One region of the Neobacillus camarae genome, then DNA from elsewhere that is predicted to be linked to it. Evidence: predicted binding sites of a transcription regulator. Region 1 holds the regulator's gene; each other region holds the start of a gene.

Region 1 (8,073 bases):
CGCTAAAGCCACTTGCTGGTAGGCCTTAAAGAAAGAGTCACAGAATTGATCCCACGCTGCGGCGGCTTCCATGGATTCCTCACTCACCTCACCGATGACTGGTTTTTGTAATAGGTCTTCAAGCTGATGGGAAAATGACCTGATCACCTCTTCCAGGGCACCTTCTAAGACACCGGCCACAAAATCCTTCGGCGGATACCAGTCGGCCACGCGCTGCAGGTCACGAAAGATTTGCGTTAACAACAGGTTGCGCGGTCCCTCCCATTGTTCGTTGACCACCACATCCCGGAAAATCCGCGGCAAGGACGAGAATTCTTCCATGACCCCGTGGCCGGCAAACACAGAGATTGCGTCACGGAGGATCTCCGCACCTTCATTGGTCGCACAGATTTTTTGCAGCAAGACAAGTTCCCTTAGATTGAATAATTTTTTCCGAATTTCGAGTGGCTGGTCGGAATGAATCCCGGGATTTAGAGGCTTTTCCAGCTTTAAAAATGAGTCATAGATTTTAAATGCCCCCGCGGTTGTCCTGTGGGCAGCGTTTTCGATTTTCTTTAGTTTGCTGGCAGAGAGCGGATAGTCTTTCACCTTTTTCCCGAACACGGTCCGAAAATCTCCATAGAGCTTGGCTTCTCTTGCAGCCCTTAGCATAAAGCCGGCACAGGCAATGCCGATTTCTAATCTCGATAAAGTTAAGACAATTCCCACTGCGACAGCTATCCCCTTGTCCTTAGGCCCAATTGGATAGGCGAGCGCTCCGTTATATTGGATTTCCGCCGTCGGGAGTTCGGCTGTACCAAGTTTCCATTTGATCCGGTTGATGTCGTAACTATTGCGTTTTTCCTTTTCTTTATCGCCTGGAAGCCAGGACGGAACGATAAAGGTGGAGACCTTAGTGGTGCCGGCTATTTTGGCGGTGACCACGGAATAATCAGCATGGGCAGCTGAGCAGAAGAATTTATTGCCATATAGCCGATAATGGCTTCCTTCTGGCACCGCCTCCAATACATTGGCCGGCAAATCGGACCCGCCCTGGATTTCCGTCATAAACTGAGCACCGATTGCAAACTCCCCGTTGATGCCTTCTTTTGTATGTTGGAGGATTTCTTGAAGCTCGGGGATTTCATCATTTGGAAACTGCTCTAATAGGGCGACTAAGCCATGGGTGCAGGTTAGCGGACAGGTCACGCCCGCTTCTCCAAGCTGATGAATTAACATTCTTTTGACAAAGCTTTCCCAAGGATGCCTTTTGCTTGAAAACAGGCCTTCTCCAAATATTCCTTGTTCGAGTTGAAGGGTTTCCATCGGCCGGACGATTCGATCAATCCGGTGGTTAAACGCGTCGTAGTGAAGCATGTAGGGACGGACTTCAGGGCGGGCAATTCGTTCGGCCAATTGATTCCATTTGGTTGATACAGTTGGGGAGAAAGTTTGCAGGGTTTTATGGATATCTTCGTACTGGGATGCGGCGAATTTTTTGACGGCTTTCTGTAAGAATGGCTCGTCCCGGTACCAGTCAAGGCTGGCACGCTTTTCGAGGAATTCATCAAAGCTATAAGAATTGGCTCCTCTTGTGGCAGCGTCCTGGGAAGCGATGTTCATTGAATGTCACTCCTTCTTATTGGGAAATTTTACAAATATTCAGTTTTATTTTAAGCTGGGAAAAGGGTAGACGTCAATGTGAGGAATGAAGATGGGGTTTAACAGGATGGGGAATTTTCTTTATAGTAAGGTTCTGGGCGGTTCATGAAGACAAAACTTGCTGATTTCCGTGATTCTTGTCCTCATGATGGCTTTATGAGGACAAAACTACGTTCATTACTGCCTTTTCTGTCCTCATGACGGCTCCATGAGGACAACATCCTGTTTATTTCTTTATTTCCTGTCCTCATGACATAATTAGGACTGATCAGCTCGCCATTAAAAAAGGAGCTGCATAAAAACAGCTCTCTTCCTAAATTCTCTCTATTGTTGCTGGGTTCTGCGATACTGGTATTGTCTCCATTGGTAGTGAATAAAACAGCCGATGCAAAATCCCAGGATAGCGACAAATGCAGCAATCATCACCAGCGCTGAAAACACATAACCGAGTGTAGTCCAGCCCAGCACAAAACTGAGAAATCCTATCCCGAGACAAGACACGGCAATCTTTTGGTTAAACTGCTGCTGCTCCCAGTCCTCCGGAATATAGGATTTGGGATCCTTCTTCAAAAAAAGCTTTGCTATTTGCATAACCGGATTAAATCCGAATAAAAGACCAAGTATTCCTGCAGTAAATGGGATCAACAAAATCCACTCATAACCAGTCACCCAGGTTAAGAGAACACTAATCACAATCACCCACTGATTGGTTTTCACAAGCGGACGTGGGATTGAACGAACTGCTTCTGCCATTTTAATCCCGACCTTTCTTATTTGTTTTATAGGTTTATATATATTTTAATCATTTCCCCCTATTTTGTATAGAAAAACTTATCGCTCAAATTTTAAAAAATACATACAATCCTACTAACTGTTATACTTAAATAAAAGATACAAAGTTAAGGACGGGGTCTCTATGATCAAAATTATCACCGATAGCTCGGCTGATTTGCCGAAACATTTAATCGAAAAATACAATATCACTGTGGTCCCGTTGACCATCATGATCAACAACGAAACCTATTCGGAAGGGGTCGACCTGACACCGGATGAGTTTTTTACAAAAATGTTCAACTCCAATGAGCTGCCAAAAACTTCTCAGCCTTCACCAGCCTTGTTTGCTGAAACCTTTAGCCGATTCAACAGTGATGACCAGCTGCTTTGCCTGACCATCTCATCCGGCCTGAGCGGTACCTATCAATCCGCCTCGCTTGGCAAAGACCTGTCAGATGCGAACGTCACGGTGTTTGATACTCTTGCCGGATCGCTAGGACATGGATTGCAACTTATCCGCGCCGCGGAACTCGCCCGTCAAGGACGGACAATGGACGAAATCCTGAAGGAGCTTACCGATTATCGTGAAAAAATGACCATCCTGGTCCTTTTAGATACGTTGGAAAATATCGTTAAGGGCGGCCGCCTCAGCAAATTCCAAGGCTCGTTAGCCAAGATTCTGAATATCAAAGTGATTTTAGAAAGAGTCGAGGGTGGAAAAGTGGAAATCAAAGAGAAGGTTAGAGGCAAGAAACGGTTTCACAACCGGACGATGGAGCTCATCCAAGAGCAAAGCAGCGATTTCTCCCATACCGTATTCGGGATTACCCATACCGGAAACACAGAAGAAGCCGAAGCGATTAAGCAAGAGCTTATCGAGAGATTCCATCCAAAAGAAGTCATTGTGAACTACATGGGGGCCACGATGGGAACATATGCCGGTAAGGGCGGCATGATTATTTCTTTCTAAAATGCTTTGTTCACTGATTTTTTTTACTCTGTTGATTGAAGTGGAAATCAACAGCCATATTGAGCAATGCCTTCAAAAAAAAAACAGACCTTTTCCGAAAAAAGGCCTGTTTTTCCTATTCTTCCTCTGCCTCTGTCTCATTCGCATTTGGATAATGCTTTAAAAAATAAACCAATGACTGCAGTTCGACCGCTAAATCGATATGATGAACCCGGATTGACGGCGGCACATTCAACCGCGCCGGTGTGAAATTTAATATCCCCTTCACATTGGTTTTCACCAGCCGGTCTGTAATTAGTTGAGCAACCGGAGCAGGAACGGTTAATATGATAACAGGGATATCTTCCTCCACTAAGTATTTTTCCAAATCATCCATGGAGTGAACGGGAACATCCCCTATGGAAGTCCCGATTTTATTCGGATCCACATCAAATGCACATTGAATTTTCGTATTATTGTTTTTCATAAAATTGTAATGCAAAAACGCCGTTCCCAGATTACCGACCCCAACTAGGGCAACCTTGGTCAATTCGTCCTGATCGAGGGTTTTACGAAAGAAAGTCAGGAGATAATTGACATTATACCCGTACCCTTTCTTCCCTAAAGCTCCAAAATAGGAGAAATCCCGGCGGATAGTTGCTGAGTCCACTTTTACGGCTTCACTTAGTTCTGCCGAAGACACCCTCTGTTTTCCGGAGGCATGCAAATTTTGGATAAATCGATAATATAAGGGCAGCCGTTTTGCTGTTGCCTGTGGTATTTTTGCTGTCTCGTTCGCCATACTCCTCACCTCTCTAATTGATTTATCTCTTCTCTAATAAAGTCTCCGTTTTTTCCTCCGGTTTTCTTTACTAAATAGGTTGGACCGATAACCATCCCTTTATCGACGGCCTTGCACATATCATATACGGTTAAAGCACAGGCCGACGCAGCTGTTAGCGCTTCCATCTCGACGCCAGTGCTTCCTTTGGTCTTTACTTCGGTTTGTATCGATAATTTATACTGATCCGCATCCTGTTGCTCCCATGAGAAGTTAACATTCACTCCGGTCAGAGGAATCGGGTGACACATCGGGATAATGTCCCATGTTTTTTTGGCGGCCATGATAGCTGCTACCTGGGCAACTGCCAAGACATCGCCTTTCTTCATTTCATTATTGGTCACTTTTTGGTAAATCTCTTTGCTGACAGTAATGCTGGAGTTGGCAAGCGCGGTACGAGCTGTTTCCGGCTTATCACTAACGTCCACCATCTTTGCCCTGCCTTCTTCATTAAAATGAGTAAATTCAGCCATTTAAAAAGCCTCCCAAAGGAATAATACTATATTTTCACGATTCTGTCTGTGAAACTTTGCACGAAATCGCTTATTTTTTTTTCCAAAAGAAACACATTCCCGAAAACCCGCCGTTTATTGCCGACCTTTTCGGAATAAGGTACACTATTTATAGGTAATTGAGGTGAAAAAATATGATTTTATTACAAGTGAACCAACTGGAAAAATATTATGGCGCTGAACTTATTTTATCGAATATAAAGCTCGAATTACAAACCCGTGACCGTGTTGCCCTTGTTGGACGCAACGGTGCCGGGAAATCGACATTGCTGAAAATCATTGCCGGCCATCTATCGCATGACGGCGGGGAAATCATCAAACCGAAAGATGTTTCCATCGGCTATTTAGCACAAAATACGGGTTTGGAATCGAACCTGTCGATTTGGGAGGAAATGCTGACTGTATTCGAGGACCTGCTTACCATGGAAAAGTCGTTAAGAAGACTGGAAGAACAAATGGCCGATCCTGATATTTTCAACAATCAGGGAAAATACGAACGGATCCTTAAAGAGTACGATCTGCTCCAAGTGAGTTTCAAGGAGCAGGGCGGCTATCAATTTGAGGCCGATATCCGTTCCGTGCTTCACGGACTAAATTTTCATGACCAGTCGCTCATCATCTCCAGCCTGAGCGGCGGCCAAAAGACCCGGTTGGCCTTGGGCAAACTGCTTTTAACTAAACCTGATATTTTAATATTGGACGAGCCTACCAACCATCTGGATATCGAAACGCTCTCCTGGCTTGAGCAATATTTACAGGGATATGACGGAGCCATTTTAATCGTTTCCCATGACCGGTACTTTTTAGATAAGGTCGTGACCCAAGTTTATGAACTGTCGCGCCGGCAAATGCAAAAGTTTACCGGCAACTATAGCGCCTATCTGGATCAGAAGGCTGCCAATTACGAACGGGACATGAAGTTGTACGAAAAGCAGCAACAAGAAATTGCCGCCCTTCAGGACTTTATCCAAAGAAACCTGGCACGGGCTTCGACCACCAAACGGGCCCAAAGCCGACGCAAGAAACTGGAGAAAATAGATGTCATGGATCGTCCGGCAGGCGATGAAAAGTCGGCCAACTTCTCCTTTGATATTGAAAAACAGAGCGGAAATGACGTGTTAACGGTGGACTCCCTTGCGGTCGGTTATCATGGGGAAAAAGTGTCAGAGGGAATTTCCTTCCGTGTATTTCGCGGGGACAGCATTGCCCTTGTCGGACCAAACGGGATTGGCAAATCGACCCTGTTGAAAACCATCATTAAAAGGCTGCAGCCCCTCGCAGGGACTGTCCAATATGGGACCAATCTTTCCATTGGTTATTATGATCAGGAGCAGGCGAACTTAACTTCCAATAAACGTGTTTTAAACGAGTTGTGGGATGAATATCCGCTCAAGCCGGAAAAAGAAATCCGTACCGTTTTGGGTAACTTCCTGTTTTCCGGTGATGATGTTTTAAAAACCGTCACCTCATTAAGCGGCGGTGAAAAAGCCCGGCTGGCCCTCGCCAAGCTGATGATGGAAAAAGCCAATCTGTTAATCTTGGACGAGCCTACCAACCATTTGGACCTCGACAGTAAGGAAATTCTCGAGAACGCCTTGGTTGAGTATCCAGGAACCATTTTATTTGTTTCCCATGACCGGTATTTTATCAATCGGATTGCCACTAAGGTATTAGAGCTTAGTCCAACGGGCGGTACCGAATATCTTGGCGATTATGATTACTATTTGGATAAAAAGCTGGAACAGGAAGAGCTCGCTGCATTGGAGGCCCAAGCTTCCTTGCAAAAGGCCGTTGCCAATGACCAGGCTGATAAAACGAGTTATCAACAGGATAAAGAAACCAAGAAGCTAGAACGCCAACGAAAGCGAAGACTAGAGGAAATCGAACAAAAGATTGAGCAATTAGAAGAAGAAATTCAAGACTATGAACAGCAATTATGCGACCCTGAAGTGTTTCAGGACCATGAAAGAGTATTAGAAATTAATAGCAAGAATGAACATGCCAAAGCCAACCTGGATCAATACATGGAAGAATGGGCTGAATTGGCGGAATAAGTGGATCAACCGGGCTATTTGTCCGGTTTTTTTATATTTTCAAATAAAATTATAGAGATATAGAAGGTTTGCTTTTTCCACAAGCTTATTCACACAAAGGATGGCTTTACTACAGTAATCCACCGACTTTTCCACATTATCCACAGATTATATCAAAAATATCCACATTATCAACATAATTCAGCACTTATCCACAACCGTAACCATTTATATTCCTGAATTTTATCCACAATGATCTTTTAAACAAACGTTTGTTTAAAAAAGGGGGATAATTTAATCAAACGTTTAATTAAACATAAACAAACGTTTGATTTATTCCAAAAACCCTGAAGGATTCTAAGGTTTTCCAAAGTTAATCAAATGTTTAATTAATATTAATCAAACGTTTGGTTAACTAGAGTTAAAATTAAACAAACGGTTAATTAAAATGCATTGTTTTAGCCAGAATATTTTTTTACAATAATGCTCCTTTAAATTTGATTTCCGCCTCAGTCGCTCAGCGAACCTGCAGGCTCACCTCGGCGCTAAAGGTGTTAACTGGGGCTCTTCAGGCCCTGTACGCCCGCAGAAGTCAGGGGCTACAATAAAAAAACCCTTCCGATTGGAAGGGACTTAATTAAATTTTTCAATATCCAGCCCTGGGTTTGCATTCAAGTTCAGTTCAGCTCGAATTCCTTTTTCATACATGACACTGCCCGCTGCAGCAATCATAGCCGCATTGTCGGTGCATAACGATAAAGGGGGAATCACCAATTCCACGTCAGAACCTTTGGTAAAGGTTTGTTCCAGTGCTTCCCTTAATCCCTTGTTGGCTGCCACGCCGCCGGCCACCAATAATTGTTTGACTCCATATTGATCAACAGCCCGCTTTGCTTTGGTAACCAAAACCTCCACGACGCTCGCTTGGAAGCTGGCCGCCAATTCCCCAGGAGCAATCGTTTCCCCTCGTTGTTCGGCATTGTGGACTGTATTAATCACAGCCGACTTCAAACCGCTGAAGCTGAAATCATACGAGCCCTCTTCCAGCCAAGCGCGCGGCAAATCAATTGTCGGACTGCCTTCATGAGCCAATCGGTCAATGTGCGGGCCGCCAGGATACGGCATACTTAACGTTCTCGCCACCTTGTCATAGGCTTCGCCTGCCGCATCATCACGCGTCTCGCCAATCACCTCAAAATGGACATGCTCTTTCATGTAAACCAGCTCCGTATGCCCTCCGGAAACCACTAATGCCATCAACGGAAATTGAAATTCTGTCACCAGCCGGTTCGCATAAATATGCCCTGCAATATGATGCACAGG
Region 2 (8,073 bases), on a different contig from region 1:
AAACCGTGTACGAAAATATCAGCACCTATGAGCCGGTTGTCATCTATTAATACTCATAAAAAAACAGGAAATTGTTTGTGATTTCCTGTTTTTTTATGTTTTAAATTATTGTTCAAAAGACAGTGCGGAAAAAGCTGTGTAAATAAGTTTGTTATCAATCCTCCTTGGCAAGAATTAGGATAAATAATACTTGCTAAGGAGGATTTTTCGACATGAAAATTCCAAAGGAATTGATCAAAGAAATCATAAAGGAACAGAAGTTCACAAGCACCAATCAAATCATGGATACCATTAAAGAAATGTTTGCAGATATCCTAGAGGAAGTGCTCCAATGTGAAATTGAAGAGCAGCTAGGATACGAAAAACACCAACGTCGTGGTAATGAACCTAACAATTACAGAAACGGATCAACCAAAAGGAAATTAAAAACACAATTTGGCGAAGTGGAAGTAAATGTTCCTCGGGACAGAAAGGGCTCGTACGAGCCACAAATCTTGGACAAATATCAAAGGAATACCGACGGAATGGAAGATAAAATACTGTCACTATACGCTCATGGCATGTCCACAAGAGATATCCAGGAACAGGTCAAAGATCTCTATAATATTGAGATTTCCTCCGAGTTAGTTAGTAAAATCAGTGAGAAAATTATGCCACAAGTGAACGAGTGGCAAAATCGAGCACTTGAAGCCTATTATCCTTTTATTTTCATGGATGCCATTCATTATAAAATTCGAGATAATCATCAAATTGTTTCGAAAGCAGCATATGTTGTTCTAGGAATCAATAATGAAGGGTATAAAGAAATTCTTGGCATCTGGGTTGGGGCAAACGAGAGTAGTAAGTTTTGGTTAGGCGTGTTGAATGATTTGAAAACCAGAGGAGTCAAAACGGTCAATCTTTTCTGTGTGGATGGGCTTTCAGGGCTTAAAGAGGCCATCCAAGCTGTGTATCCTTTTGCCGGTATTCAGCGTTGTATCATTCATCAAATCCGTTCAAGTACCAAATATGTTTCTTATAAACATTTAAAAGAGTTTGTCGCTGACCTTAAAAAAATATATTCTTCAATTAACGAAGAGTCTGCTTTAGAAAGACTCATTGAATTTAAGGATAAATGGGGCAAAGAATATCCTTCTGCGGTTAGGTCATGGGAGGAAAATTGGGATATTTTAGCTACCTTTTTCGCATATCCGCAGGAAATTAGGAAAATAATATATACTACGAATATTATTGAAGGACTTCACCGTCAATTTAGAAAAGTAACAAAAACCAAGTCTATTTTTCCAACTGATGATAGCTTAAGAAAAATGCTTTACTTGGCATCTCAAAACATTTCGAAAAAATGGACCATGCGTTATCGAAACTGGGATATGATTTTAAATCAGCTTGAGATTCTGAACCAAACATCATAATTGGGGACTCTGTCCCCAAACCCCTGAAGTTTATCGCTTTTGTTTTCCCTAAAACGGACAAAAAAACGGACCGCACTAAGTCCGTCCGTTTTAGGGTAAAATCCATAAAACCGCTCAGGTTGCACTTCTGCATTGCCCTATCCTGTTTTATGGTAAAAGCCAATATAATTTTTGACAAACGATGTTTTTTTATACCTATTTATTCTTGCCTTGCGAAGATTGTCAAATAATACTTACACAAGATTTTCCGCAGACCCGTTCAAACGAAAGGCCGGAAAAGGTATGGCGTTCTATGCCCTTTCTTTTTCGGCCAGGATGCTTTTGCTCACTTATACCAATTCAAATGGTTGCATGGTTTGCTTTAGGACTGTCACGGAATGATTGAATTGTTCTCTTTCTTTTTCATTGAGCCCGATTTCCACTACTTCACGAATGCCACTACGGTTAATAACAGCCGGAACACCGATAAAGACATCTTTTTGGCCATATTGTCCATCAAGATAAGCGGATACGGTCAAAATGCAGTTTTCATTATTTAGAATGGCTTTGGTAATCCGGACCAGTGACATACCAATTCCATAAAAAGTTGCACCTTTTCTTTCAATGATCTGATAGGCCGCATCACGAACATTCACAAAAATTTTGTCTAAGCATTCTTTTTTCAGATCGTTTTTCTTAGCCAGTACTGCCTCAAGCTTTTCGACTCCAATGGAGGTACTGCTCCAAACCGGAAGCTCTGTATCACCGTGTTCCCCAATAATATAGGCATGGACATTTCTTGTATCAACGTCGAAATACTGGCCAAGGTTGAAACGAAGGCGGGCAGAATCCAATACAGTTCCGGACCCGATGACACGTTCTTTTGGAAGGCCTGATTCCTTCCAAGTCACATATGTTAAAATATCGACCGGGTTTGTTGCTACAAGGAATATCCCATCAAAGCCGCTTTCCATAATGTTATGGACGATATCTTTAAATATCCTCGTGTTCTTCTCCACTAGCTGCAAACGAGTTTCACCTGGCTTTTGTGCCAAGCCTGCTGTAATGACAATGAGGTCAGCTTCTGCACAATCTTGATATGTTCCATTCCACACTTTTATAGGTGAAGGAGAGAATGGCATACCATGATTAAGGTCCATTACTTCGCCTTCTGCTTTTGCTTCGTTCAAATCAATAAGAACTAATTCCTCTGCAACTCCTTGATTGATCATGGAATAAGCATAGCTGCAGCCTACCGCTCCCGTACCGATTAACACAACGCGATTTACTTTTCCAATATTCATGATGATTTTCTCCCTTCGATTATGCGCCTGTTTATTTGAATTAAGATGATTACTAACGAGTTTGTTTTTCACTATTATCATGTTGACAACATTAGTTTAGCACTGATTATGTGAATGTTTTCACATATTTTGTGAAGAAATGGTGAACTTTTTATTTTTACTCCCGAAATACGGCTCCGCCATTCCATCTTCGAGATAAATAAAAACCTCGGATTTCTCCGAGGTTTAGAAAAGTGTCATAGAATGAAAATGCTGCGGGCTTAAAACTCTTTGCCATTTGAGGCAATCACGTCTTTGTACCAGTAGAAGCTTTTTTTCCTTATGCGTTCGTTGGTACCTTCCCCTTGACTGTTGAGGTCGACGTAGATATAGCCATAGCGTTTTTTGAGTTCCGCGGTTGAGGCGCTGACCAAATCGATGGGCCCCCATGAGGTATAACCCATGATTTCCACGCCGTCACCGATGGCATTTTTCATTTCTCTGATATGCTCACGCAGGTAGTCAATCCGATATTCGTCATGGATGGACCCATCTTCCTCCACCTGATCCACCGCGCCAAGACCGTTTTCCACAATAAACAATGGCTTTTGGTAGCGGTCATACAGGGTATTGCATACGATTCGCAGGCCGACTGGGTCAATCTGCCAGCCCCAATCTGAAGCCTGTAAATAAGGGTTTTTTACCCCTTCGAACAGATTGCCGGACGTTCTTTGCGCCTCATGCTCCGGTGCTGTGCTGGCCACAAACGACATATAATAACTGAATCCGATATAATCGACTGTGTATTCCTGCAACAGCTCCAAATCCCCAGGAGCCATTTCAATTTTGATATTATTTTCGGCAAAATAATTCATCATATAGGTCGGATAGTAGCCGCGTGACTGGACATCGGAGAAAAACAAGGTTTTGCGGTCGAGCGTCAATGCCTCGTACATATCCTCCGGCCTAGAACTGTATGGATAAGTGACCGAGGCGGCAATCATACAGCCAACCTGCGATGCTGGAATGATCTCATGTGCCGCTTTGACTGCCAGGGCACTTGCCACAAATTGATGATGTGCCGCTTGAAAGACGTCTTGTTCATTTTTCTGGCCGTTTTCAAACAGCAGCCCGCCCCCGGTAAACGGGGCGTGAAGAAGCACATTGATTTCATTGAAGGTCATCCAGTAGTTCACTTTATCCCGATACCTCGTAAAAATTGTACGGGCGAACCGCTCATAAAAATCGACGACCTGGCGATTTTTCCAGCCGCCATAATTTTTCACAAGCCCAAGCGGCATTTCGTAGTGGGAAATCGTCACTACTGGCTCAATATGATGTTTGCGCAGCTCGTCAATCATATCATCATAAAATTGCAGTCCCTTTTCATTGGGCTCTTGGTCATCCCCATTGGGAAAAATGCGCGACCAGGCAATCGAAAACCGGAATGCTTTGAAGCCCATTTCCGCAAACAACGCAATATCTTCCTTATATTTATGGTAAAAATTAATTCCTTGCTGATACAGGTTAAATTGGGACATTGAAAAATCAGGCGGGCTCATAATCCCATTTGGAGAAACGTCTGCAGTCGAAAGTCCTTTTCCATCTTCTTGATAGGCTCCCTCCAACTGGTTGGCCGCTACTGCTCCGCCCCATAAAAATCCGTCGGGAAATTTTCTTGTTTGTGTATCCATTTTTCCACCTCAATTCTTTGTCGTGAAAAGCCAGACAGCCGTATAAACAGCGGCCCTTATCTAACCAAATTAATCCATTTGCCTTATAGCCTGTCACTATTTAGTAGCCGTTAACTCCAATAAACGGTCACCATGGCGAACACTATTGGCCTCGGTTGGGTCGATATTGGCATATTGTTCATAATTGGTCACCACCACCGGGGTCGTGACCACATATCCTGCTCCCTTTATTCCGTTGATGTCAAATTCAATCAGCAGCTGCCCTTTCTCAACCCGATCGTCTTGGGAGATGTGCGAGGTGAAAAACTTTCCGTCCAGCTGCACGGTATCCATACCGATATGAATTAGGATTTCCGACCCATCGTCGGACTTGATTCCAATCGCATGGCCCGTTGGGAACATTACCCTTACGAGTCCGGACACCGGGGAATACAGTTTTCCTTCTGTTGGTTCAATCGCCACACCCCTGCCTAAAGCACCGGATGAGAACGCCTCGTCACTGATTTCCGATAATGGTTTGACTTCTCCAGTAATCGGGCTTGGAATCACTTCGTTTCCGTCTGTTTGCTTCTGTTGTTGCGGCTGGGCAGCAGTCTTTGCCACCTCCGAACCTGTCTCATTGGCAGCCTGCTGTTTTTTTACTCCGCCAAACAAGTACGTAAGTACGAACCCAACAATAAAGGCTACGATGACGCCGATTATCGCTCCCCAGAAACCAAAGGTAATGCCTGCCTTTGGATCGATAAAGCTTGGGAATCCGAAAATCCCCATCCCGCCAATCATATAATATTTGCTATTAGCAAAACCGAGAATAGCACCGCCCACGGCTGCACCAATACAGCTTATAATGAACGGCCGTTTTAGCGGCAATGTAACACCGTAAATGGCCGGTTCCGTCACTCCAAAGATTCCGGAAATAAAAGCTGGGATACTTAGCGATTTTAATTTCTGCTGCTTGGTCGTTAACCAAACTCCCAGGACGGCACCAATTTGAGCAAAGGAAGCTGCATGCGTTGTCGCAAGGATAGGGTCTGCTCCTTGAACCGTAATATTATTGATGGCAATTGGAACGAGTCCCCAATGAAGACCGAAAATAACGAATACCTGCCAGAATCCTCCGACGAATAAACCGGCAATGATCGGGCTTAAATTATAGAGCCAAAGCGTGACTTGTCCCAGCAAGACCCCTGCCCATGTGGCAATCGGCCCGATAATCAAAAACGTGATGGGTATTGTCACCAACAAGGTAAAGAAGGGAACTAAGAATGCCTTAACGACATCTGGGATGACTTTTCTAAAAAACTTTTCAACTTTGGATCCGAAATATGCAGCCAAGATAACCGGAATAACGGAGGAAGCATAACTCATTAAAATAACCGGTATCCCGAGAAATTCAATATAAACGGGTGATTGAAAAACCGTTCCCGAAAATAAGGTGGTAATGGGTTTGCCCTGCATAATGGCGGGCAGTGTCGGGTAAACCAATGCGGCTCCTATCGTCATTCCAATAAACGTGGAACCGCCAAACTTCTTAATCGCTGTGTACCCTAAAAAGATGGGGAAAAAGTAAAATAAGGAGTCCCCAATGGCATTTAATATTTGATAAGTGCCCGATGTATTCGTCAGCCAGCCTAACGATATAAAGAGGGCATTTAATCCCTTGATCATCCCCGTTGCGGCTAGGACCCCAAGTATTGGAGTGAAAATGGACGAAATAATATCGATAAAACTAGACTTTCCTTTTTCCCCATCATCCGCATCAACTTGATTTTGGGATTGGAACCCCCCCACTTGTACGACTGCCTGATAGACATCCGGAACGTGGTTTCCGATCACCACTTGATACTGTCCGCCGCTTTTCATTACCGTCACGACGCCTTCCATGTTTTTAAGGACATCGGTGTTGGCCTTTCCTTCGTCTTTTAATTTAAAGCGAAGCCGGGTAACACAATGAACGACGCTATTAACATTTTCCTTACCGCCGACATTTTCGATAATTTCTTTGGCTAATTGCTCATATTTCAACCTTTAACACCCTCTCTCCATAGACTAAAAAAATACATAAACCATTTTTAGTTTGTTTCAAATCTGTCAGGTTATGCCCAAAAGCCAGGTGGGCTGCGTATAGAACAGTTGGAAAGATTGTGCAATCCCTTTGACAGGAACGAGATTTATTTTTCCATAAAAAAAAGAAGGGCAGCCCCTTCTTTTTTTAAAAACCTATTATGTTAGAACTAGTTAAATCACTCGCACTTTCACAATGCCATCGATTTGGTTGATTTTTGCCAGCAAGCCGGGAATGGTTTCGCCGTTTACTTTTTCATCGATATCAATCATCGTGTAAGCATAGCCGCCGCGGCTTCTGTTCACCATGTCCGCAATGTTTAAATGATAGCTCGAGATCGCAGAAGTAATCTGGCCAACCATGTTTGGAACGTTGTGGTGGAAGGCCGTAACACGGCGTTTTCCTGTAAACGGAAGTGCCGCATTTGGAAAATTGACGGAGTTTTGGATGTTTCCTGTTTCAAGAAAATCCTTCACCTCACGCGCTGCCATGATGGCGCAGTTTTCCTCTGATTCTTCCGTTGATGCACCAAGATGCGGGGTGCAGATGGTATTTTTCATTTTCAATACTTTTTCGTTCGGGAAGTCCGTAATATATTTGCCGACTTTTCCGTTTTCAAGTGCCTCCGCCATATCTTCTTCATTGACTAGCTCACCGCGGGAGAAATTCAAGATATAAACGTCGTCCTTCATGATGCTGAAGGTTTCTTTGTTGAACATTCCACCTGTATCTTTGGTAAACGGCACATGGACAGTAATATAATCGGACTCGGCAAACAATTGCTCGATTGTCATGGCCCGCTTTACGTTGCGGGACAATTTCCATGCCGTATCCACGGATATAAACGGATCGAACCCGATTACTTCCATATCCAAGTCAAGCGCATCGTTCGCCACAAGCGCACCGATTGCACCCAGTCCGATGACGCCAAGCGTTTTCCCTTTGATTTCTTTGCCCACAAATTGTTTCTTTCCTGATTCGACTAACTTGGGAACCTGGTCCCCTTCATCCACTAATGTTTTGGTCCATGCCACTCCGTCATACAGATTACGGGAAGATGCCATTAATGAGGTTAACACGATTTCTTTTACGGCATTGGCATTAGCACCAGGTGTATTGAATACGACGATTCCCTTTTCCGTGCATTTGTCGACTGGAATATTATTGACACCCGCGCCCGCCCGAGCGATGGCTTTTAAATTCGCACCGAAGTCCAAGGAATGCATATTGAAGCTGCGAACGACAATGGCATCCGGATCTTCACAGTTGTTATCAATGACATAGTGCTCTTGGTCAAATACCTTTAGCCCGCTTTCCGCGATGTTGTTTAATGGTTTAATGGTTTTCACTTTGTCTGCAATTAGTGTACTCATCATTCGATCCCTCTTTTAATTGAAGATAGTTATAATTTTCACAAACATTACCAAATTCCTACACCTACAAAGATTTCTGAAAGCTTACACCCCATACATACTTGAAAGCCGTATGGACTATCCCCTCCCATTAAACATAAAGAGGCAAGGGGAATAGTTCCCTTACCTCTGCCCAGGCGAACGGCAACGACACTATGTGCTCCCTCACGGTTTATCCGCGTTCGCCAGTCACACATAGCCTTTTTCATTTTTCTTAGTTTAACAAAT
Region 3 (8,073 bases), on a different contig from region 1:
ACTCCTCTGCTGAAGCAAAGGCAGCAAACATGCTTATCAAGATAAGCGTAATCAATGCTGAAAAGCCCAATTTTACCTTGCTCATTTTCTAAAACCTCCCAAAATAACTCTCTTTTTCTCTCTAAAAATTTTTAAGCCTATAAAAACCCTTTTCCCTATTTCCAAGCATCACCACCTTTATGGTAACTATATTGTTGCCACCAAAAAACATTACAGGGAGGGTTTCGAATGTTTTTTTGGTGTTCCAATACTGCTAGATTAATAGAAAACTGAGATTCTTTGGTTGATTGTGTCCGTTACATAAATAACATTCCGCTCATCAATGTAAAGTCCGTTTGGCAGATACAGCTGACCATTTTCAGTACCCATTCCGCCTAATACTTCTAATTCATTTCCATCTTTATCATAGGCATACACATTGTGGGATAAATTGCTGACCACGTACACATTTCCATCGGAATCAACACCAACACCGCGTGGATTTACGAATATCGCTGAACCTTTTCCATCTTTTGAACCATTAATGACTTTAAGAAACTTTCCATCCTTGTCAAAGACTTGGACTCGGTTATTTCCTGAATCCGAGACATAAATTTTATTTTCTTTATCGACTGCTACAGCATTTGGTGCGATGAACTTTCCATCCTCCTGTCCGGCGCCGCCAATTTCCATTAGCTTCTTGCCTTCCATACTTAACACGTATAATTTGTTTGCCTTAATGTCTGTGACATATAATTTGTCATCATAAATGCGCAAACCGCCAGGGGACTGAATGACTTTATCCTGGTCCGGGAAATTTTTGATAAATTCGCCTTTTGTATTGAATATTGAAATTTTTCCGTTATATAAATCCGCTACATAAATGTTCTCATCACTATCGCCGGCAATTCCATATGGAAATTGGAATTCTCCATCCTTTGTTCCCGCTTTGCCAAATTTGGAAACATTATTTCCAGACTGATCAAACACCTGTACTTGATTGTTTTTCGTATCGGTGACATAAATGTATTCGCCAATTTTTGTTACATCCATCGGTTTATTTAATGGATTTTCAAAACTGCCGTAGAATGATTGTCTAAACTCAGGCTCTCCACTAGTTGGATTCGCCGCCGCCACCAAAGGTTTAAGAGCTGGTCCCAGATCTAAAAGGGTGATTACTGAGAATAGGGCTGCTGAAAGTACAACCATGGCACTCATCCATATATATGTTGTTGTCTTTTTCAATTCTTGTCATCTCCTTTTATTTGCTGTCCTTATCTTTCCCAGCAAGTCTGGTAAGTGCCTCCGAAGCTGGTTTATAAAGCGGGTCATAGCTTAGGGCCTTTTTGTATAATTCCTCTGCGTCCTTTACATTCCCCTGGTCTTCAGCCACTCTGCCCATTTCAAAAATGATATCGTTATTGGCAGGCATCAGCTTATCCGCTTCTTGAAGAGACGCTAATGCTTCTTTATACTTTTTCAGCTTTCGGTAAACCATTCCTTCTAATAAATGACCCTTGTAATCTCTTGGGGCCAGCTCTGTCACCTTATTGGATTGCTTAAGGGCGTCATCATAGCGTTCTTGATCATTGTACACGAGCCCCAGATTGAAGTAGGCGGCGACATTTTCCTTATCCAAATCAATTGCTGTCTGTAATTGCTTGACAGCTTCTTCATCATTAGCTGTTAAATGGTAGGAATAACCTAAATTTATCCGATGTTCCGGTTTATTAGGTTCCTTGCTGACTAATGCCTCATAATAGGAAACCTGCTGCTCTAATCTGCTTTCGTTCTCATTGGACCAGAAAAATTTATCAGTAATAAAGTAACCGCCAATTAAACTAATAATTAAGCTTGCAAGAATCAGTGAAATCCCTTGGAATTTCGTAAACCGATCATTTTTTTTCTTCGTTCGTGTTTCTTTTGTTTCAGGCTCTTCTATAATAGGGAGTTCATGGGCCTCCATAAGAATCCTCCTCATGTTCTATCTTTTTTCCTGTTGAAATCTCGAAGCCATTCGTGAATGCTGATACCTACAAAAGCTCCAACACGGAATATTCAAATAATCTACAAAGCCCAAGTGAACTTGGGCCAGTTTTATTTGTGACAGTTACTGCAAGTTTTTTTCACATGGCAGGTATAACAGCTTTCCTGCGGCTTTGTTACGTTACCAACTGAAATAGGATGATTTTCCCGCCATTTATTCAGGTGCTTCTTCTGGTGACATGTAGAACAATTTACCGCGTTGTTGCCGGCTGTTCCCGTTTTATTATTTTCATGGCAGGTGAAACATTTCTCCTGATTTTTGCTAGCCTCTGATCCATGACTGCTAAAGAAGTTATCTGTATGGCTGGCCGGGCGCGTTTTATGGCATTCCAGACAGAAAGTATTTTCTTTTGCATAGGTACTTGCATTCTTGTCAGTGCCTTTATTCTCTGTGCTTAAGTATTTCGATAAAACAGATGCTTCTTCATATCCTTCTAACTCAGACGTTGACATATACTTGTGACAAGAATTACAATCCTTTAATTCATCCTTAGCCTGTAGTCCATGTGTTTTTGTCTTGAAGTCCGCATCTTTATGGCTCTTTGGCAGCATGCCCGTTGTATGACAGGCACTGCATTCCGTTGTGATTTGTCTGTTTTCATGACATTCCATACAAGTATCCATCGTCGGTCGGGTGTATTCCACTTCAGACATGACTGTTTTTCCAAGTGAAGCATCCCATTTGGCATAGTCGGTCTTGAAAGTCATGTTCCTGTCGGCTACTTTTCCATGGGCGACACCGCTATGGCACTGGGTACATTTAATATTCTTGTCCTTGTGCTCCGTATGGGAAATAATAATATCCCCGGATGCAGTCACATTTCGATTTGACATATTGTGGCATTTTTCACATGCGCTGTCAGGTATTTCGTTTGCCATTCGGATAATGGCGGCCGAGAGTTCCTCTTCATTCCGGAGCTTTTTGATGACCCCTGTTGCTTGATCCTTAGCTATCTCCTTGAGCCCGGGATCTGTATGGCAATTTGTACAATCAACTTCGCTATGAGTGGATGCTTTCCACGTATAAACTTCGGGTTTCATCTCATGACACGATGCGCAAAATCCCGAACTGGTGGTTGCTTTTAGCCCTATTTCGCCGATGGCAAAAAAGACGACCAAAAACATCACAGTGAACGTTGCGATTTTATAGAATTTATAGCGAAATTTGGGAGGGGACGGCTGATTGCTCCTATGTTCTTCATCCATAAATGCGACCCTCCTGTTTACGGTTTATTAGTTTTTGGCATCATCTTTAAAGCCAGTCCTATGACAATATTGGCAATATACATCTGTTGGGGCCTTTTCAGTCGTTGAACCATCTGCCGGCTTTTCGCGGTCGTGACAGACGAAACATTCAGCCTTTTGTTCCGCTGTTTGGGCATTTGCAGCATGTGCTGTCAACCATTGATTGCTTTCAGAGTGTCCTGCCGGCCGGTTTGCGTGGCATGCACTGCAAAACTGGTTCGTTCTTGTCGCATCTTTCACGACAGTCAAATTTGGCGTATATTTGCTAGTTTCCGTTCCTTGCCCGCTCAATTTGATAATTGAATCAAGGTCCTCACTGGAAACCTCTCTAATCCACTTGGAATCCTGGTGGCACTTAACACATTGATCCAATTGTTGAATAGCTGTGGTCCCGTGATTTCCATTCCAGCCTTCGACTTTATGGCTATCAGGAACTTTTATTTGTTTGTGACATGTTTCACATGCCATGGAAAGCTTCACGTCTTTTTGCTGTTTTCCGATGGCTTGGAGAATAATGTCCTGAGTCTTCTCATCATGGACAGCAGCATTGGCCGTTTCAGTATTTGCTGTTTCTTCCTTTGCAGATTCTGTTGTTTTCTTGGCGTTTACCTCTTCGGTTTTCTCCGTCTCTTCTTCTGGGTTCTTCGGAACAAGATAAGAGACATCTTTCCACGGCTTTTCACCGTTGTTGACTTTATCATGACAATCGATACAGGTTCCCATATTCGGGGCTGTGTATGCTTTTTCTAGGACTAAGTCCCCGTTTGCATCATCCGAAAACTTATCACGGTCTTTCTCCGTGTTTAATTCGCGTGATGCGATTTTTCCATGGGCGACCCCTGAGTGGCAGGAAATACAAGGCACGCCTTCCTCGATATGTCCTTTGTGATTTACTTTCAAGTCCCCCGAAGCGGTCACCAACCGGTTTTCCGAGTGACATTGTAAACAGTTTTCATCCGAAACTGCTTCATCCACGGTTTGCACAATTTGTTCCGGGACTCCCGTTACATGGTAGTACACTTCTTTTAAACTTTTCACTTTATGTACCATCATGGTTACAGCACCTGGTTTAATATGACACTGGACACATGTTACGTTGCTATGTGAGCTGGCAACATATGTTGAGTGTTCCGGCGCCATTTCGTGACAGGAGGAACAGAATGTCGGAGAGTTGGTAAAGGCGATGACTCCATATCCTCCGCCCCCAATCACAATCAGCGCGATTATGGATGCAAACATCATTTTCCAGCGAGTAACTGGATCCTTCCAGTCTATATTTTTGACCCAATGCCAAAGTCGGCGGAAGATTCCCTTTTTTTTCTCTTCTCTAGTTTCGGGATCGGTCTCTTTGTTTTTCTTTTTCCCCCAAAAGGCCACTTTCCTCACCCTTCCCATATGTATTTGGATATCAATTTATTTTCCAGATTAACCTCTCTAAAGGTAGTATCTATCATTCTAGGAGTATATTCCAATGTACAATTTGTGAATATTTCCTAATAAAAAGAAGCACTCCATTTTCGCCCAAAAGCAACATGCAAATATTGATATATAAGCATTCTATTAACATTATTAATACAGTGCAAATATGTATACATTTGTTATATTTATACATAAAACCATGTTTGTTATTCATTTTTGTAAATTTTTTTAAAAAACCGACACCAAATTCAGCCACCTGCCATATTTGTCGAAAAACCGAACATTTATGGCAGGGAGATACTTAGTATGATTAAGATAATTTCCTTAGTACAGGATTTCATAGGGTTTCCGAGTCCTGTTTAAAATCAGCACAAATTGACAAATTCTGCAGTGGCGCTAACAGGTTGTCACTCTATCGCTGAAAATGGTAAGATGGAGAAAGGATTATCTAGCAAAATCAATAGTATTTAGTGGCTTTTTAGTAAAGACAAAAAGGAGCGTTCATCGTAATATGGGGATTTTAAATAAAGTCTTTGACCTGAACAAACGTGAGCTAAAACGATTAGACAAGCTCGCCAACCAAATTGAAGCACTTGCTTCCGAAACCGAGAGACTTACGGACGAACAGCTTCGCGAAAAAACGGAAGAATTTAAGGCCCGCTATCAAAAAGGCGAATCACTCGATGATCTGCTTGTTGAAGCGTTTGCTGTAGTCCGGGAAGGTGCCCGCCGCGTCCTTGGCCTTTATCCATATCATGTACAGCTCATGGGTGGTATTTCTCTCCACGAGGGTAACATTTCCGAAATGAAGACCGGTGAAGGTAAAACTTTAACGGCTACCATGCCGGTATACCTCAATGCTCTATCGGGCAAAGGTGTCCACGTGGTAACCGTCAACGAATACTTGGCTAGCCGTGACGCCACCGAAATGGGTGAACTGTATCAGTTTTTAGGATTAACCGTCGGCCTAAACTTAAACAGCATGGATAAAGATGAAAAGCAGGCAGCCTATGCAGCTGATATCACATATGGAACGAATAACGAGCTTGGCTTCGACTATCTGAGAGATAATATGGTCCTGTACAAGGAACAAAAAGTTCAGCGCCCGCTTTTCTATGCCGTCATCGACGAAGTCGACTCCATTTTGATTGACGAAGCGCGGACTCCATTAATCATTTCAGGACAAGCTCAAAAATCAGCTGTCCTTTATATGCAGGCAAACGCTTTTGTCCGCACCTTAACGAGGGACGTGGATTACACCTATGATGAAAAAATTAAAGCCGTCATGCTGACCGAAGAAGGAATCAGCAAAGCGGAAAAAGCGTTCGGCATCGAAAACCTGTTTGATATTTCGCACGTCACTTTAAACCATCATATCAACCAAGCCCTTAAAGCCAACGTAACCATGCACTTGGATGTTGATTATGTTGTGCAGGACGGGGAAGTCGTCATTGTTGACCAATTCACCGGCCGTTTGATGAAGGGGCGCCGGTACAGCGAAGGCCTGCATCAGGCGATTGAGGCAAAAGAAGGCGTGGAAATTCAAAACGAAAGCATGACCATGGCCACCATCACGTTCCAGAACTACTTCCGTATGTATGAAAAATTGGCTGGTATGACCGGTACCGCCAAAACGGAAGAAGAAGAATTCCGTAACATCTATAATATGAATGTTATCGTCATCCCAACCAACCGCCCGATTGTCCGTGATGACCGTCCGGACTTAATTTACGCCTCCATCGACGGCAAGTTCAAAGCGGTAGTAGAGGACATTGCCCAACGATATATGACCGGTCAGCCGGTACTGGTTGGTACAGTAGCGATTGAAACGTCTGAATTGATTTCGAAAATGCTCTTGAAAAAAGGCGTCCGCCACAATGTTTTGAATGCGAAAAATCATGCCCGTGAGGCGGAAATTATCCTGGAAGCAGGCCAGAGAGGTGCTGTTACCATTGCCACCAACATGGCCGGCCGTGGTACGGACATTAAGCTTGGCGAAGGCGTCAAAGAACTGGGCGGCCTGGCCGTAATCGGTACCGAGCGTCACGAGAGCCGCCGGATTGACAATCAGCTCCGCGGACGTTCCGGACGTCAAGGGGACCCTGGGATTACTCAGTTCTACTTGTCGATGGAAGACGAACTGATGCGCCGCTTCGGTTCAGACAACATGAAGACTATGATGCAAAGACTTGGCATGGATGATTCACAGGCCATCCAAAGCAAGATGGTGACCCGTGCCGTGGAATCGGCGCAAAAACGGGTAGAGGGCAATAACTTCGACGCCCGTAAACAGCTTCTCCAATATGACGATGTACTTCGCCAGCAACGGGAAATCATTTACAAGCAGCGCGATGAAGTAATCGAGTCGGAAAATCTCAAAGAAATTGTGCATGGCATGATTTTGCGGACAATCGAGAGGAATGTTGAAGCCCATACACCTCGTCATGAGGACGAGGAAGAATGGAATTTGCAGGGTCTTGTTGATTATGTACATGCCAACCTGCTTCCTGAAGGTGACATTACGTTAGAGGATCTTAAAGGTAAAGACCCGGATGAAATGGTTGAGACGATTTTCGCTAAGGTAAAACAACGCTACGATGAAAAAGAAGAACTTCTGCATGATCAAATGCGTGAGTTTGAAAAGGTTGTAACCCTTCGGGCGGTTGACTCGAAATGGATCGACCATATTGATGCTATGGATCAGCTTCGCCAAGGTATCCACCTCCGGGCTTACGGGCAAATCGACCCGCTTCGTGAATATCAGCATGAAGGCTTCGCGATGTTTGAAGCGATGATTCAATCGATTGAGGAAGAAACCGCGATGTATATTATGAAAGCGGAGATCCGCAACAACCTGGAGCGCCAGGAAGTCGCTAAGGGTCAGGCTGTGAATCCGAAGGAAGACAGCGAAACGGTCAAACGCAAGCCAAAAGTAAACCAAGAGCAAATCGGCCGCAATGATCCATGCCCTTGCGGCAGCGGCAAAAAATATAAAAACTGCCACGGGGCAGCGATGTAATTCTTTTTCGAGAGAGTCGGTGTGAAAAACGCCGGCTCTCTTTTTGTTTATACTTTGTTTGACATGGTGTCCCTTTGTTCTTTGTAGAATTCCACGGAGTTTTATAGAATCCCCCACAAAACTACCAGTACAACTCAATAAAGCCAGGCAACCGCCTGGCTATGCTTGCTGTTTCATAAACTCCAAAACCTCTAAATCAATCCATCCGGTTTTTTGTTCACGCATCTCAAAGTTTTCCGAGTGAAGATATGTTGTGATCGCCTTATATAAAACCTCATCGGTGGCCTCTTGCCCCGGAAGGTAACCTTGCCGGGCTAGCTGGCGGATGACCTCTTCTCTTATGGCTCCTTCAACCGCCGCAACCT
Region 4 (8,073 bases), on a different contig from region 1:
TTTTTACCTTTCGGAAATCTTTGAAAAAGAATATGGTATCAAGGATCTAAAAAAAGGCTTCTTTTTGGCTTTGCCCCTTGGGGCACTTTGTTTGTCCTCATTTATCAGCGGCAAGTTAATTAAAAAAAATAAAGTTCTGATGAAATGGCTTACGTTTGGCGGAATCCTGGCGGCGGCCTTGTCGATTGCCGCACTGTGGTTTTCGATTAAATTGTGGTATATGCTGTTAATGTTTTTAATCGCAGGTATAGGAATTGGAATCAGCCTTCCTAGTTTGGATGCTCTTATTACAGATGGCGTTGAAAAGAAGGAGCGCGGAACCATCACCTCCATCTATAGTTCCATGCGATTTATCGGCGTTGCAGCAGGTCCGCCAATTATAGCGTTGTTATTAAAGTATTCCACCCACTGGATATTTATTTTGTTAAGCGGCTTGGCGATTCTGGCCTCTATCGTTACATTGATGGCCATCAAACCGCCGCCAGAAGAGAATCCATCTTAAAGAGCTGACGTTCCAGCTCTTATTTTTTTGCTTCCGTAAATTTTTTCTTTTACAAATGGACTTATTATGCTATAATAATAATCGTCCTTGATAGTCATGCGGGTGTGGTTTAATGGTAGAATTTCAGCTTCCCAAGCTGACGGCGGGGGTTCGATTCCCCTCACCCGCTCCATTTTATATTTGTCTTTGGAGGAGTACCCAAGTGGTTATAAGGGGGCGCACTCGAAATGCGTTAGGGCGGGTAACCGTCGCGTGAGTTCGAATCTCACCTTCTCCGCCATACATAAAAGTTAAAGCACCAGTTCTGCTGGTGCTTTTTTATTTATCCTAGTGGACTTAACCACTCCGGGTCCCGTGCTTTACAAACATGGCATTCTTGTTGGTTATCATGGGATGAAGTGAAATTTGTGCCGCAATTCTGGCAAGTATGATAAGCCACCGGCGATTGACTAATCGCCTTTTTCTTTATATCTAAATTAATCTGAATGGCAGATTCCGGACAGATATCGGTACAATCTTTGCAATTAACACAATTCCCGTGATTAATCCGCAGTGTAGAATTCTCAAGCAGGAATACATTTTGTGTGCAAAGATGGAAACAGGCTTGACACAGGTTGCATTTTTCTTTATCTATTTGCACGGTATAAAATTGATCATCTGGAAAATAATTCGTCAAAATCCACTCCCCCGGTGCAATTCTCCAAGCAGCTGGTGACAACTCTTTTCCTAGATGCCTGCCTTGCTCTATTAAGGACGAAAACAGCTCTCTTCTCGATAACTTTTCTCCGTCTGGACGGGTTAAAACTGTAATTGGACCTTTTTCCAACAAAGCCAATATCTGATTTGCTCCCTCTATAGCCGTGTTCCATTGCTCACTTAATGGGAAATCACTGGAAGTAACCGAATGGATACCTTTTTCATTATAGATGAGGAGCTCTTTCTCCGAGATGGCATATTGATTATTGTACTGAAGACTCCCGTTTTCAAAGGTTCTAACTCGTGAAATTCCTTCTATAGCAGACAGCGGACAGGAAACCATACAATCGCCGCAGTTATTGCATTTATCGATTTGAATGCGAATTTCCTGCTGTTCAATAGAAATGGCACCCGTCTTACACGCATCAAAGCAAAACCGGCAGCTGGACCTGAGGTTTCTAAACCGCGAACATTTTGGTGTAAATTCCATGTCAACGTGCATGCTTTCCAGCCATTTTGTTAATAGAGACACGTTTTCACCTCTTTTAAAAAGGGCTGCAGGTTCCATTTTCGTCCTGCAGCCCCCTTCAATCTCCTTATTCTCATGAACTTGACAGTTTCGCGTCCTTATGAGGGGTAATCACCAAATTGGGATTTGTGATGGTGTCGCTTGGCATCCCTTTAATTTGACTGACATTTCCATACTTTTTTCGCAACTCATCGATTGGGCCGAATTCAATCGCCCGCATTGGACAGGTTGCCACGCATACCGGTTCCTCGCCTTTTTCTTGAAGATCGATGCAAAGGTTGCATTTATTGGATTTAAATACTTTTTTATTATATTGGGGAGCACCGTACGGGCAGGCTTTGACACATAACTGGGTCCCTTGGCATATCTTCTGGTCAATTGTCACGACGCCATTGTCTTTATCCTTAAAAATCGCGCCAACCGGACAGCTTGGAAGGCATTTTGGATTCGTGCAATGGTTACAAGAAATACTATAATAATACGCTTTTATGTTGTGGACAATACCGCCGCCAGGCTGCTCTATAAAAGTTCCATCTTCAAAGGTATAAACCCGTCTAAAATTTATCCCCACATCGAGTTTATTTTTATCCTTACAGGAAACGCTGCACGCTTTACAGCCAGTGCAAAGGCTCTGATTAATATAAAATCCTAGTTGGGCCAACTCTCCTCACTCCCTATGCCTTTTTCACTTCTACAAGATTGGTTAGCTGTGGATTTGCTTTTGCAAGCGGTGTTGGCCTCTGAGAGGTTAATACGTTAACCGCTCCCCGCTGGTCAATGCCTGTTTTATCTGGGGTATACCAACCGCCTTGCGGAATCGCGCACACCCCTGGAGTGATTCTCGGCGTTACTTTTACATCAATGACCAAGGTACCGCGGTCATTAAACACTTGAGCCCTGTCGCCATCTTTGATTCCACGTGTTTCGGCATCCTTAGGATTCATCCACATTTCTTGTTTTGCCGCTTCCTCCAGCCATTCTTGGTTGTCATAGGTGGAGTGGCATCTCCGTTTGTAATGCCAGCTGGTTAATTGTAATGGGTATTGACTAATCAGCGGATCCTCTGGTCCTTCCCAGGAAGAAATATATTTGGCAATCGCGGGAATCTCATCATGCTGTTCCATATCCCATAACGCTTTTGAAAACAATTCAATCTTACCGGAGGGTGTTTCGAATCGATGCGTATCAATATCCTCAATCTGTTCTTTAAAGGCCACTAGCGGCTCATCAAATTTGAAATGGAATACACCCATCTTTTTGAATTCTTCATAATTAGGAAATTTAGGATCTATTTCCTTTCTTGTCCGCGCGATACTTTCCTTTACAATATCAAGTGTTGTTTTCCCTTCTGTAAATTGCTCTTTCAACCCAAGTTTTTCCGCCACTGCGGCAAATACATCATATTCATCGCGGCATTCATATAACGGTTCGATAACTTTATTTCCTAAAATAACATAGTCGCCTCCGCCCCAAGGAAAGCCAATGTCATGCCGTTCAAAAAAGGTGGTCCCTGGCAATAAGATATCGGCATACTTAGCACTTGGAGTCATAAAAATGTCGCTGGCCAAGATGAATTCCACTTTGGATTCATCCTCGAGAAGCTTGGTTGTTTTATTGATATCAGCATGCTGGTTAATCAGGGCGTTCCCTGCCAAATTCACGATAAGCTTAATATCGGAGTTTAATCGGTCCACACCCTGCAGCCCGTCAGCTGCTGTCATTTCCGTCCCTTTTTCAACAGCCTTTGTCCAAAGGAAGCATGGAATCGAAGCTTTCACAGGGTTTTCATATGTCAACGGTTGAATCATTTTGGTGCGGCTCCAGCTGCCTGTTCCTGCTGCCCAGGTGCCGAGTTTGCCGACATTTCCAGTCAAACAGGCAAGCTGTGCACCGCCGCGCGTATATTGCTCACCATAAGCCTGGCGCTGTGCCGCCCAGCCTTGAATCAAAGCACCTGGCTTGGTGGTGGCATATTCCCTGGCAAGCTGTCTGATTTTATTTGCTGGCACCCTGCAGATTTTTTCAGCCCATTCCGGTGTTTTCGGTATGCCATCTTGTTCCCCTAACAAATAACTTTTCACACACTCGGTTTCCGGAACCCCTTCCGGCATATGGTCCTTATCAAAGCCAATGCAGTATTTGTCAAGGAATGCTTGGTCATGCAAATGTTCTGTGACGATTACGTAGGCCATCGCATCCATAAGCGCTGTATCGGTAGTTGGAAGGATGGGAATCCATTCATCGGCAAAAGCGATTGCTGTGTCAGAGTAGCGTGGATCAATGACGACTATTTTTGCTCCATTTTTCTTTGCCTGCATTAAATACTCCCGATATGGAGTAGAAAATATCATCTCTGATGGGTTTTGACCCCACAAAATAATGTATTTGGAATGCAGCAGCGAATCAAAGCTGCTTCCTGTCATGTTGGTGCCATATGTATATGGTGTGGCAGCTTCAGCGGCACCTGCGCTGTAGTCAAGCCGGTAATTGAGAAATCCTCCTGTGAGCGATAATAACTTTCTGGCTGAATTTCGCCCCCCATGGAGACCGCTGCTTTGGCCTGTTGCATAGTTTACATACCTGGATTCAGGGCCATAGGTATCGCCGATTCGCTTCATTTCCTTTGCGATTGTTTCAATGGCTTCATCCCAGGAGATTCGCTCAAATTTCCCTTCTCCTCGCTTGCCGACCCGCTTCATTGGGTATTTTAATCGGTCATGATCATAGAGCATCTTTCGGTAGTTTCTGCCTCTGACGCATGCTCTTAGGGGTGGAGCAGCCCTGTCACCGGCTTTTTGGGTGTCCGTGCTTATCCTAACGACCTTCCCATCCTTTACATGAGCCTTAATGATACATCTGCCGCCGCAATTTGTGATGCTGCACGTTGACACAATTTCTTCTGTTCCTTTTGCCCTTACAGGTTTTGTGTCTTGTCTCCGGTCAACAAGCATTTTGGTGCCCACTCCACCGGCAATGACCGGAATACCGATGGCGCCTGACCATTTTAAAAACGTCCTGCGCTGCATTTTATTGGTTAAAAATTTTTGGAACGGATTCTTGTCAGACATGTCTTAATGCCTCCATGGTTTCAGTAAGTGTTTCCAGATCAAACCGGCAAAAATCTTCCAGGAGCATGGCTGCTCCTAAATATAATTGGCTGGTTGTGTTTTTGATAATTCTTTCACAAAATAAAGGTATCCAAATCAATAGATGGTCATTAAGAAAATCAATCTGTGTTGCCACGAATGGTTCTAGTGCTTCCAGGTTGGTTTGTTGCAAACATTGTTCTGATAGAAAAATCATAAATTCCAGTTCCAGCAATAGAGAATCATCTGGTTCCCGGTTTTCGCTTACATTTTGGAGACCATATTGGTGATAAAACTCCCTAATTTGATACATGCACTCCTCAAAAAGTAAATGATCCTTGTTGCGGTAATAGGATTCCCATGGGGGTGCGGCCATTAGGCCAGGTCCTAAGAACAATCGGTGATATTCTTCATTCTCTTGATGTATTTGATCTTCTGATAAACAATAAAAAAATTGCCCTAACAATCCTCCCCCTGCTTCATGAATTTCCTCCAGTTCATGAAATGGAATGTCTTTACCTAAATCACAGAAAAATAGATTTGCCTTTGGTTCCATAAATAAAAGATAAAGCAGCTGGTAAAAGTTTCTTCTTGATTGCAAAAAGGGCTGCAATTCAGATTCCAATACCTCTCCAATAACAGTCATATGTATCCCTCTAATACTCTCGTCTTTAGTTCAACATAATCTTATCGTATCGCATCAATCCGGTGTAATAACATGTTCAACATTTCACATATTATTCAAATCTCTTGTGACAAAATTGCAATAATTTGAAGAGTAGTCTGCAATTTTTTATTTACAGCAGAAAGATGTGTATAATAAGTACGATAAAAATAGCAAAGGATGATTTACTTGAACATTATCGGGCATACAGTTGAAAAACTGGTAGATCCATTTGGGCTGCTTTCAGGGGACCGCTATGAATTCTTCTTGGAACTTGAGGTTGATGAAGAAGACGAACTTTTTTCCGAAAAAGGAGTTGGCTTAAGAGTTCTTTTTGTCGTTGATGGGGAAGAGATGAAAATTTCCAATTATCACTTCTACGAACACGCGACAGAAGAGGTACTTGATTTTGAACTCGAGGAAGACGAGGAACAACTTGTTTTTGATTATTGCAAGAACCATTTGGAAGAATAGAAAGCAGGGGGGTCCCCCCTGCTCTTCTTACTCTTATGCTTCTTTTTTGACAATTGCCGGTGCTTTTTTCCTTGGAGCGGCTTTTGCCGGTTTTGCAGCGACTTTGGGACGTTCCACACCCGCAACTGCCTTGGGCCGTTCCTTACCTCCCGTTGCGTTACCCGGTTTTGTCCGGTCAATCGATGCCTGGAGAGCTGCCATTAAATCGGTCACATTCGATGGCGTATCTTTTGCAGCAGTTGTAACAAACTCTTGTCCTTGGCGTTTGGTCTCAATTAGTTCCAATAAGGCTGTCCGATATTCATCGGTATACTTTTCAGGTTCAAATTCTGATGTCAATTGGTCAATCAACAGGATGGCCGTATCCAGTTCCTTTTCGGTCACTTTATCGTCGGCAGGTACATTTGGCACATCGCTTGCTTTTCTCACTTCATCAGGATAATGAATCGTCTCCATCACTAACGTGTTTTCATACACCCGAATGACCGCAAGCTGTTCTTTGGACCTGATTATTATTTTGGCCAGCCCGACTTTTTGGGAATCCTGAAGTGCTTTGCGCAGTAACGAATAGGCCTTGCTCCCTCCCTCATTTGGGGACATATAATAGCTTCGGTCAAAATAAATGGGATCAATTTCCTCTATTTTAACGAAATCAATGATTTCAACCGCTTTGTCCTCGTTTTCCTTACGAAGTTTTTCTAAATCTTCCTCGTCCAACACTACAAATTTGCCTTTTGTATACTCATATGCCTTTACAATGTCCTCTGGCTTGACTTCTTCTTCACAAACGGTACAAACCTTTTCATATTTTATTGGGGCATGGCATTTATTGTGCAACGTTCGAAGCTTGATATCTTTATCTTCTGTGGCAGTATGGAGCTTAATTGGAATATTAACCAGACCAAAGCTGATACTGCCCTTCCACATTGTATGCATGATTCATATCTCCCATCTTTTTGTTTTATTTTGTGCCCGGCGCATCGAGGCATTCCTATAAACAGCTGGAAAATGGATGATTGTTAAGTAATGAGCCAAAATAAGACTAAAACAGAAAGGGAACATTCCGATGAAACCTATGCTGCCAACCCTTACGTTTGACCCCCCAATCAAACCCGGATGGATTTATGAGGTTAAATATGATGGATTTCGGGCGTTATTGGGATGGGATGAAAATCGAATGGAATTAATGAGCCGAAATGAAAGATCGCTGCTGGGACAATTTCCCGAAATAAGCGATTATTTATTGAAGTTGGAAGATAAACTCAAACCGTTTTTACCATTGCAGTTCGATAGCGAACTGGTACTGCTCGAAAACCCTTATAAAGCAAACTTTTCGAGCCTGCAAATTCGCGGCCGCTTAAAATCGAATATAAGAATCCAAGAACTGGCAAGGCAAACCCCTTGCCGGTTAATGGTTTTTGATGTCCTAATGCTAAAAGGAAAACCGCTGCACTTTCTTCCTTTTCACAAGCGTAAAAAAATGCTTATGGATTTTTTCCAATCCATGGGTCTTGAAGAAACTGCTGACCCGATCAGCAGTCAGCTGTTGCAGCCTGTTATTGCGTATGACAACTTTGACGATCTTTGGGAAAAAGTGGTTCTCTATGACGGAGAAGGAATTGTGGCCAAAAATAATAGCAGTACATGGGAGGAAGGAAAACGTTCAACTAGTTGGTTGAAGTATAAAAATTGGAAGTATGTCAATTGCTTTGTCACGATGTTCGATAAAACTAACGGTTATTTTTATGTCGGGGTCTATCAAGACCAAAAACCAGTCAATATCGGGCAGGTTCTTTTTGGGTTCAAACCTGATGAAAAGCAGGCACTTGGCCAAATCGTCAAGCATAATAAAATAAATGAAGATCAACAATTTATTTATGTCGAACCGGCCATTTGTCTGGAAGTGAAGTATCTTGAACTGTTCGAAAACCAGCTTCGCGAACCACACTTCCATCGTTTCCGTTTTGACCTGCAGCCTCTAGACTGCACGTATGATCATTTTATGTTTCAGCAGAAGAATTTGCCTGATGAATTGGAAATTACCCATCCAGATAAACCTCTTTGGGAAAATCACGCCATCCGAAAAGCGGATTATATTTTATATTTGAGGGAAGTATCGCCA

Evidence for each region. Region 1 encodes Rex, which represses fermentation and respiration genes when NADH is low (regulators of the CRP and FNR family bind a similar motif). Its sites were predicted from a motif close to TTGTGAAATATTTCACAA; they were not measured.
Region 2: a site for Rex is predicted at 2,804-2,821, ahead of ACY8D0_RS00260 (L-lactate dehydrogenase). Genes of this name have one in related genera too.
Region 3: a site for Rex is predicted at 4,906-4,923, ahead of ACY8D0_RS13285 (cytochrome c3 family protein). Genes of this name have one in related genera too.
Region 4: a site for Rex is predicted at 5,532-5,549, ahead of ACY8D0_RS18035 (TorD/DmsD family molecular chaperone). Genes of this name have one in related genera too.

Annotation. Positions count from the first base shown of each region.
Region 1 covers NZ_JBUCKX010000004.1:168,699-176,771, reverse strand. Annotated here, with positions in the region: gene ACY8D0_RS22275 (acyl-CoA dehydrogenase family protein) at 1-1,602, opposite strand, end outside; gene ACY8D0_RS22270 (DUF4395 domain-containing protein) at 1,966-2,394, opposite strand; gene ACY8D0_RS22265 (DegV family protein) at 2,558-3,385, shown strand; gene ACY8D0_RS22260 (redox-sensing transcriptional repressor Rex) at 3,501-4,166, opposite strand; gene moaC (cyclic pyranopterin monophosphate synthase MoaC) at 4,172-4,678, opposite strand; gene ACY8D0_RS22250 (ABC-F family ATP-binding cassette domain-containing protein) at 4,852-6,771, shown strand; gene tsaD (tRNA (adenosine(37)-N6)-threonylcarbamoyltransferase complex transferase subunit TsaD) at 7,384-8,073, opposite strand, start outside.
Region 2 covers NZ_JBUCKX010000001.1:55,777-63,849, reverse strand. Annotated here, with positions in the region: gene ACY8D0_RS00270 (L,D-transpeptidase family protein) at 1-50, shown strand, start outside; gene ACY8D0_RS00265 (IS256 family transposase) at 213-1,412, shown strand; gene ACY8D0_RS00260 (L-lactate dehydrogenase) at 1,742-2,695, opposite strand; gene ACY8D0_RS00255 (aryl-phospho-beta-d-glucosidase) at 2,956-4,368, opposite strand; gene ACY8D0_RS00250 (beta-glucoside-specific PTS transporter subunit IIABC) at 4,465-6,393, opposite strand; gene ACY8D0_RS00245 (phosphoglycerate dehydrogenase) at 6,607-7,806, opposite strand; ZMP/ZTP riboswitch at 7,970-8,048, opposite strand.
Region 3 covers NZ_JBUCKX010000002.1:1,194,032-1,202,104, reverse strand. Annotated here, with positions in the region: gene ACY8D0_RS13305 (cytochrome c3 family protein) at 1-85, opposite strand, end outside; gene ACY8D0_RS13300 (6-bladed beta-propeller) at 259-1,224, opposite strand; gene ACY8D0_RS13295 (tetratricopeptide repeat protein) at 1,241-1,945, opposite strand; gene ACY8D0_RS13290 (NapC/NirT family cytochrome c) at 2,077-3,231, opposite strand; gene ACY8D0_RS13285 (cytochrome c3 family protein) at 3,259-4,647, opposite strand; gene secA (preprotein translocase subunit SecA) at 5,201-7,708, shown strand; gene ACY8D0_RS13275 (DUF1028 domain-containing protein) at 7,868-8,073, opposite strand, start outside.
Region 4 covers NZ_JBUCKX010000003.1:566,527-574,599, forward strand. Annotated here, with positions in the region: gene ACY8D0_RS18005 (bacillibactin exporter BcbE) at 1-502, shown strand, start outside; tRNA gene ACY8D0_RS18010 (tRNA-Gly) at 601-674, shown strand; tRNA gene ACY8D0_RS18015 (tRNA-Ser) at 691-782, shown strand; gene ACY8D0_RS18020 (4Fe-4S dicluster domain-containing protein) at 825-1,730, opposite strand; gene ACY8D0_RS18025 (DMSO/selenate family reductase complex B subunit) at 1,801-2,388, opposite strand; gene ACY8D0_RS18030 (DMSO/selenate family reductase complex A subunit) at 2,402-4,795, opposite strand; gene ACY8D0_RS18035 (TorD/DmsD family molecular chaperone) at 4,788-5,459, opposite strand; gene ACY8D0_RS18040 (DUF6509 family protein) at 5,658-5,951, shown strand; gene ku (non-homologous end joining protein Ku) at 5,985-6,887, opposite strand; gene ACY8D0_RS18050 (DNA ligase D) at 7,018-8,073, shown strand, end outside.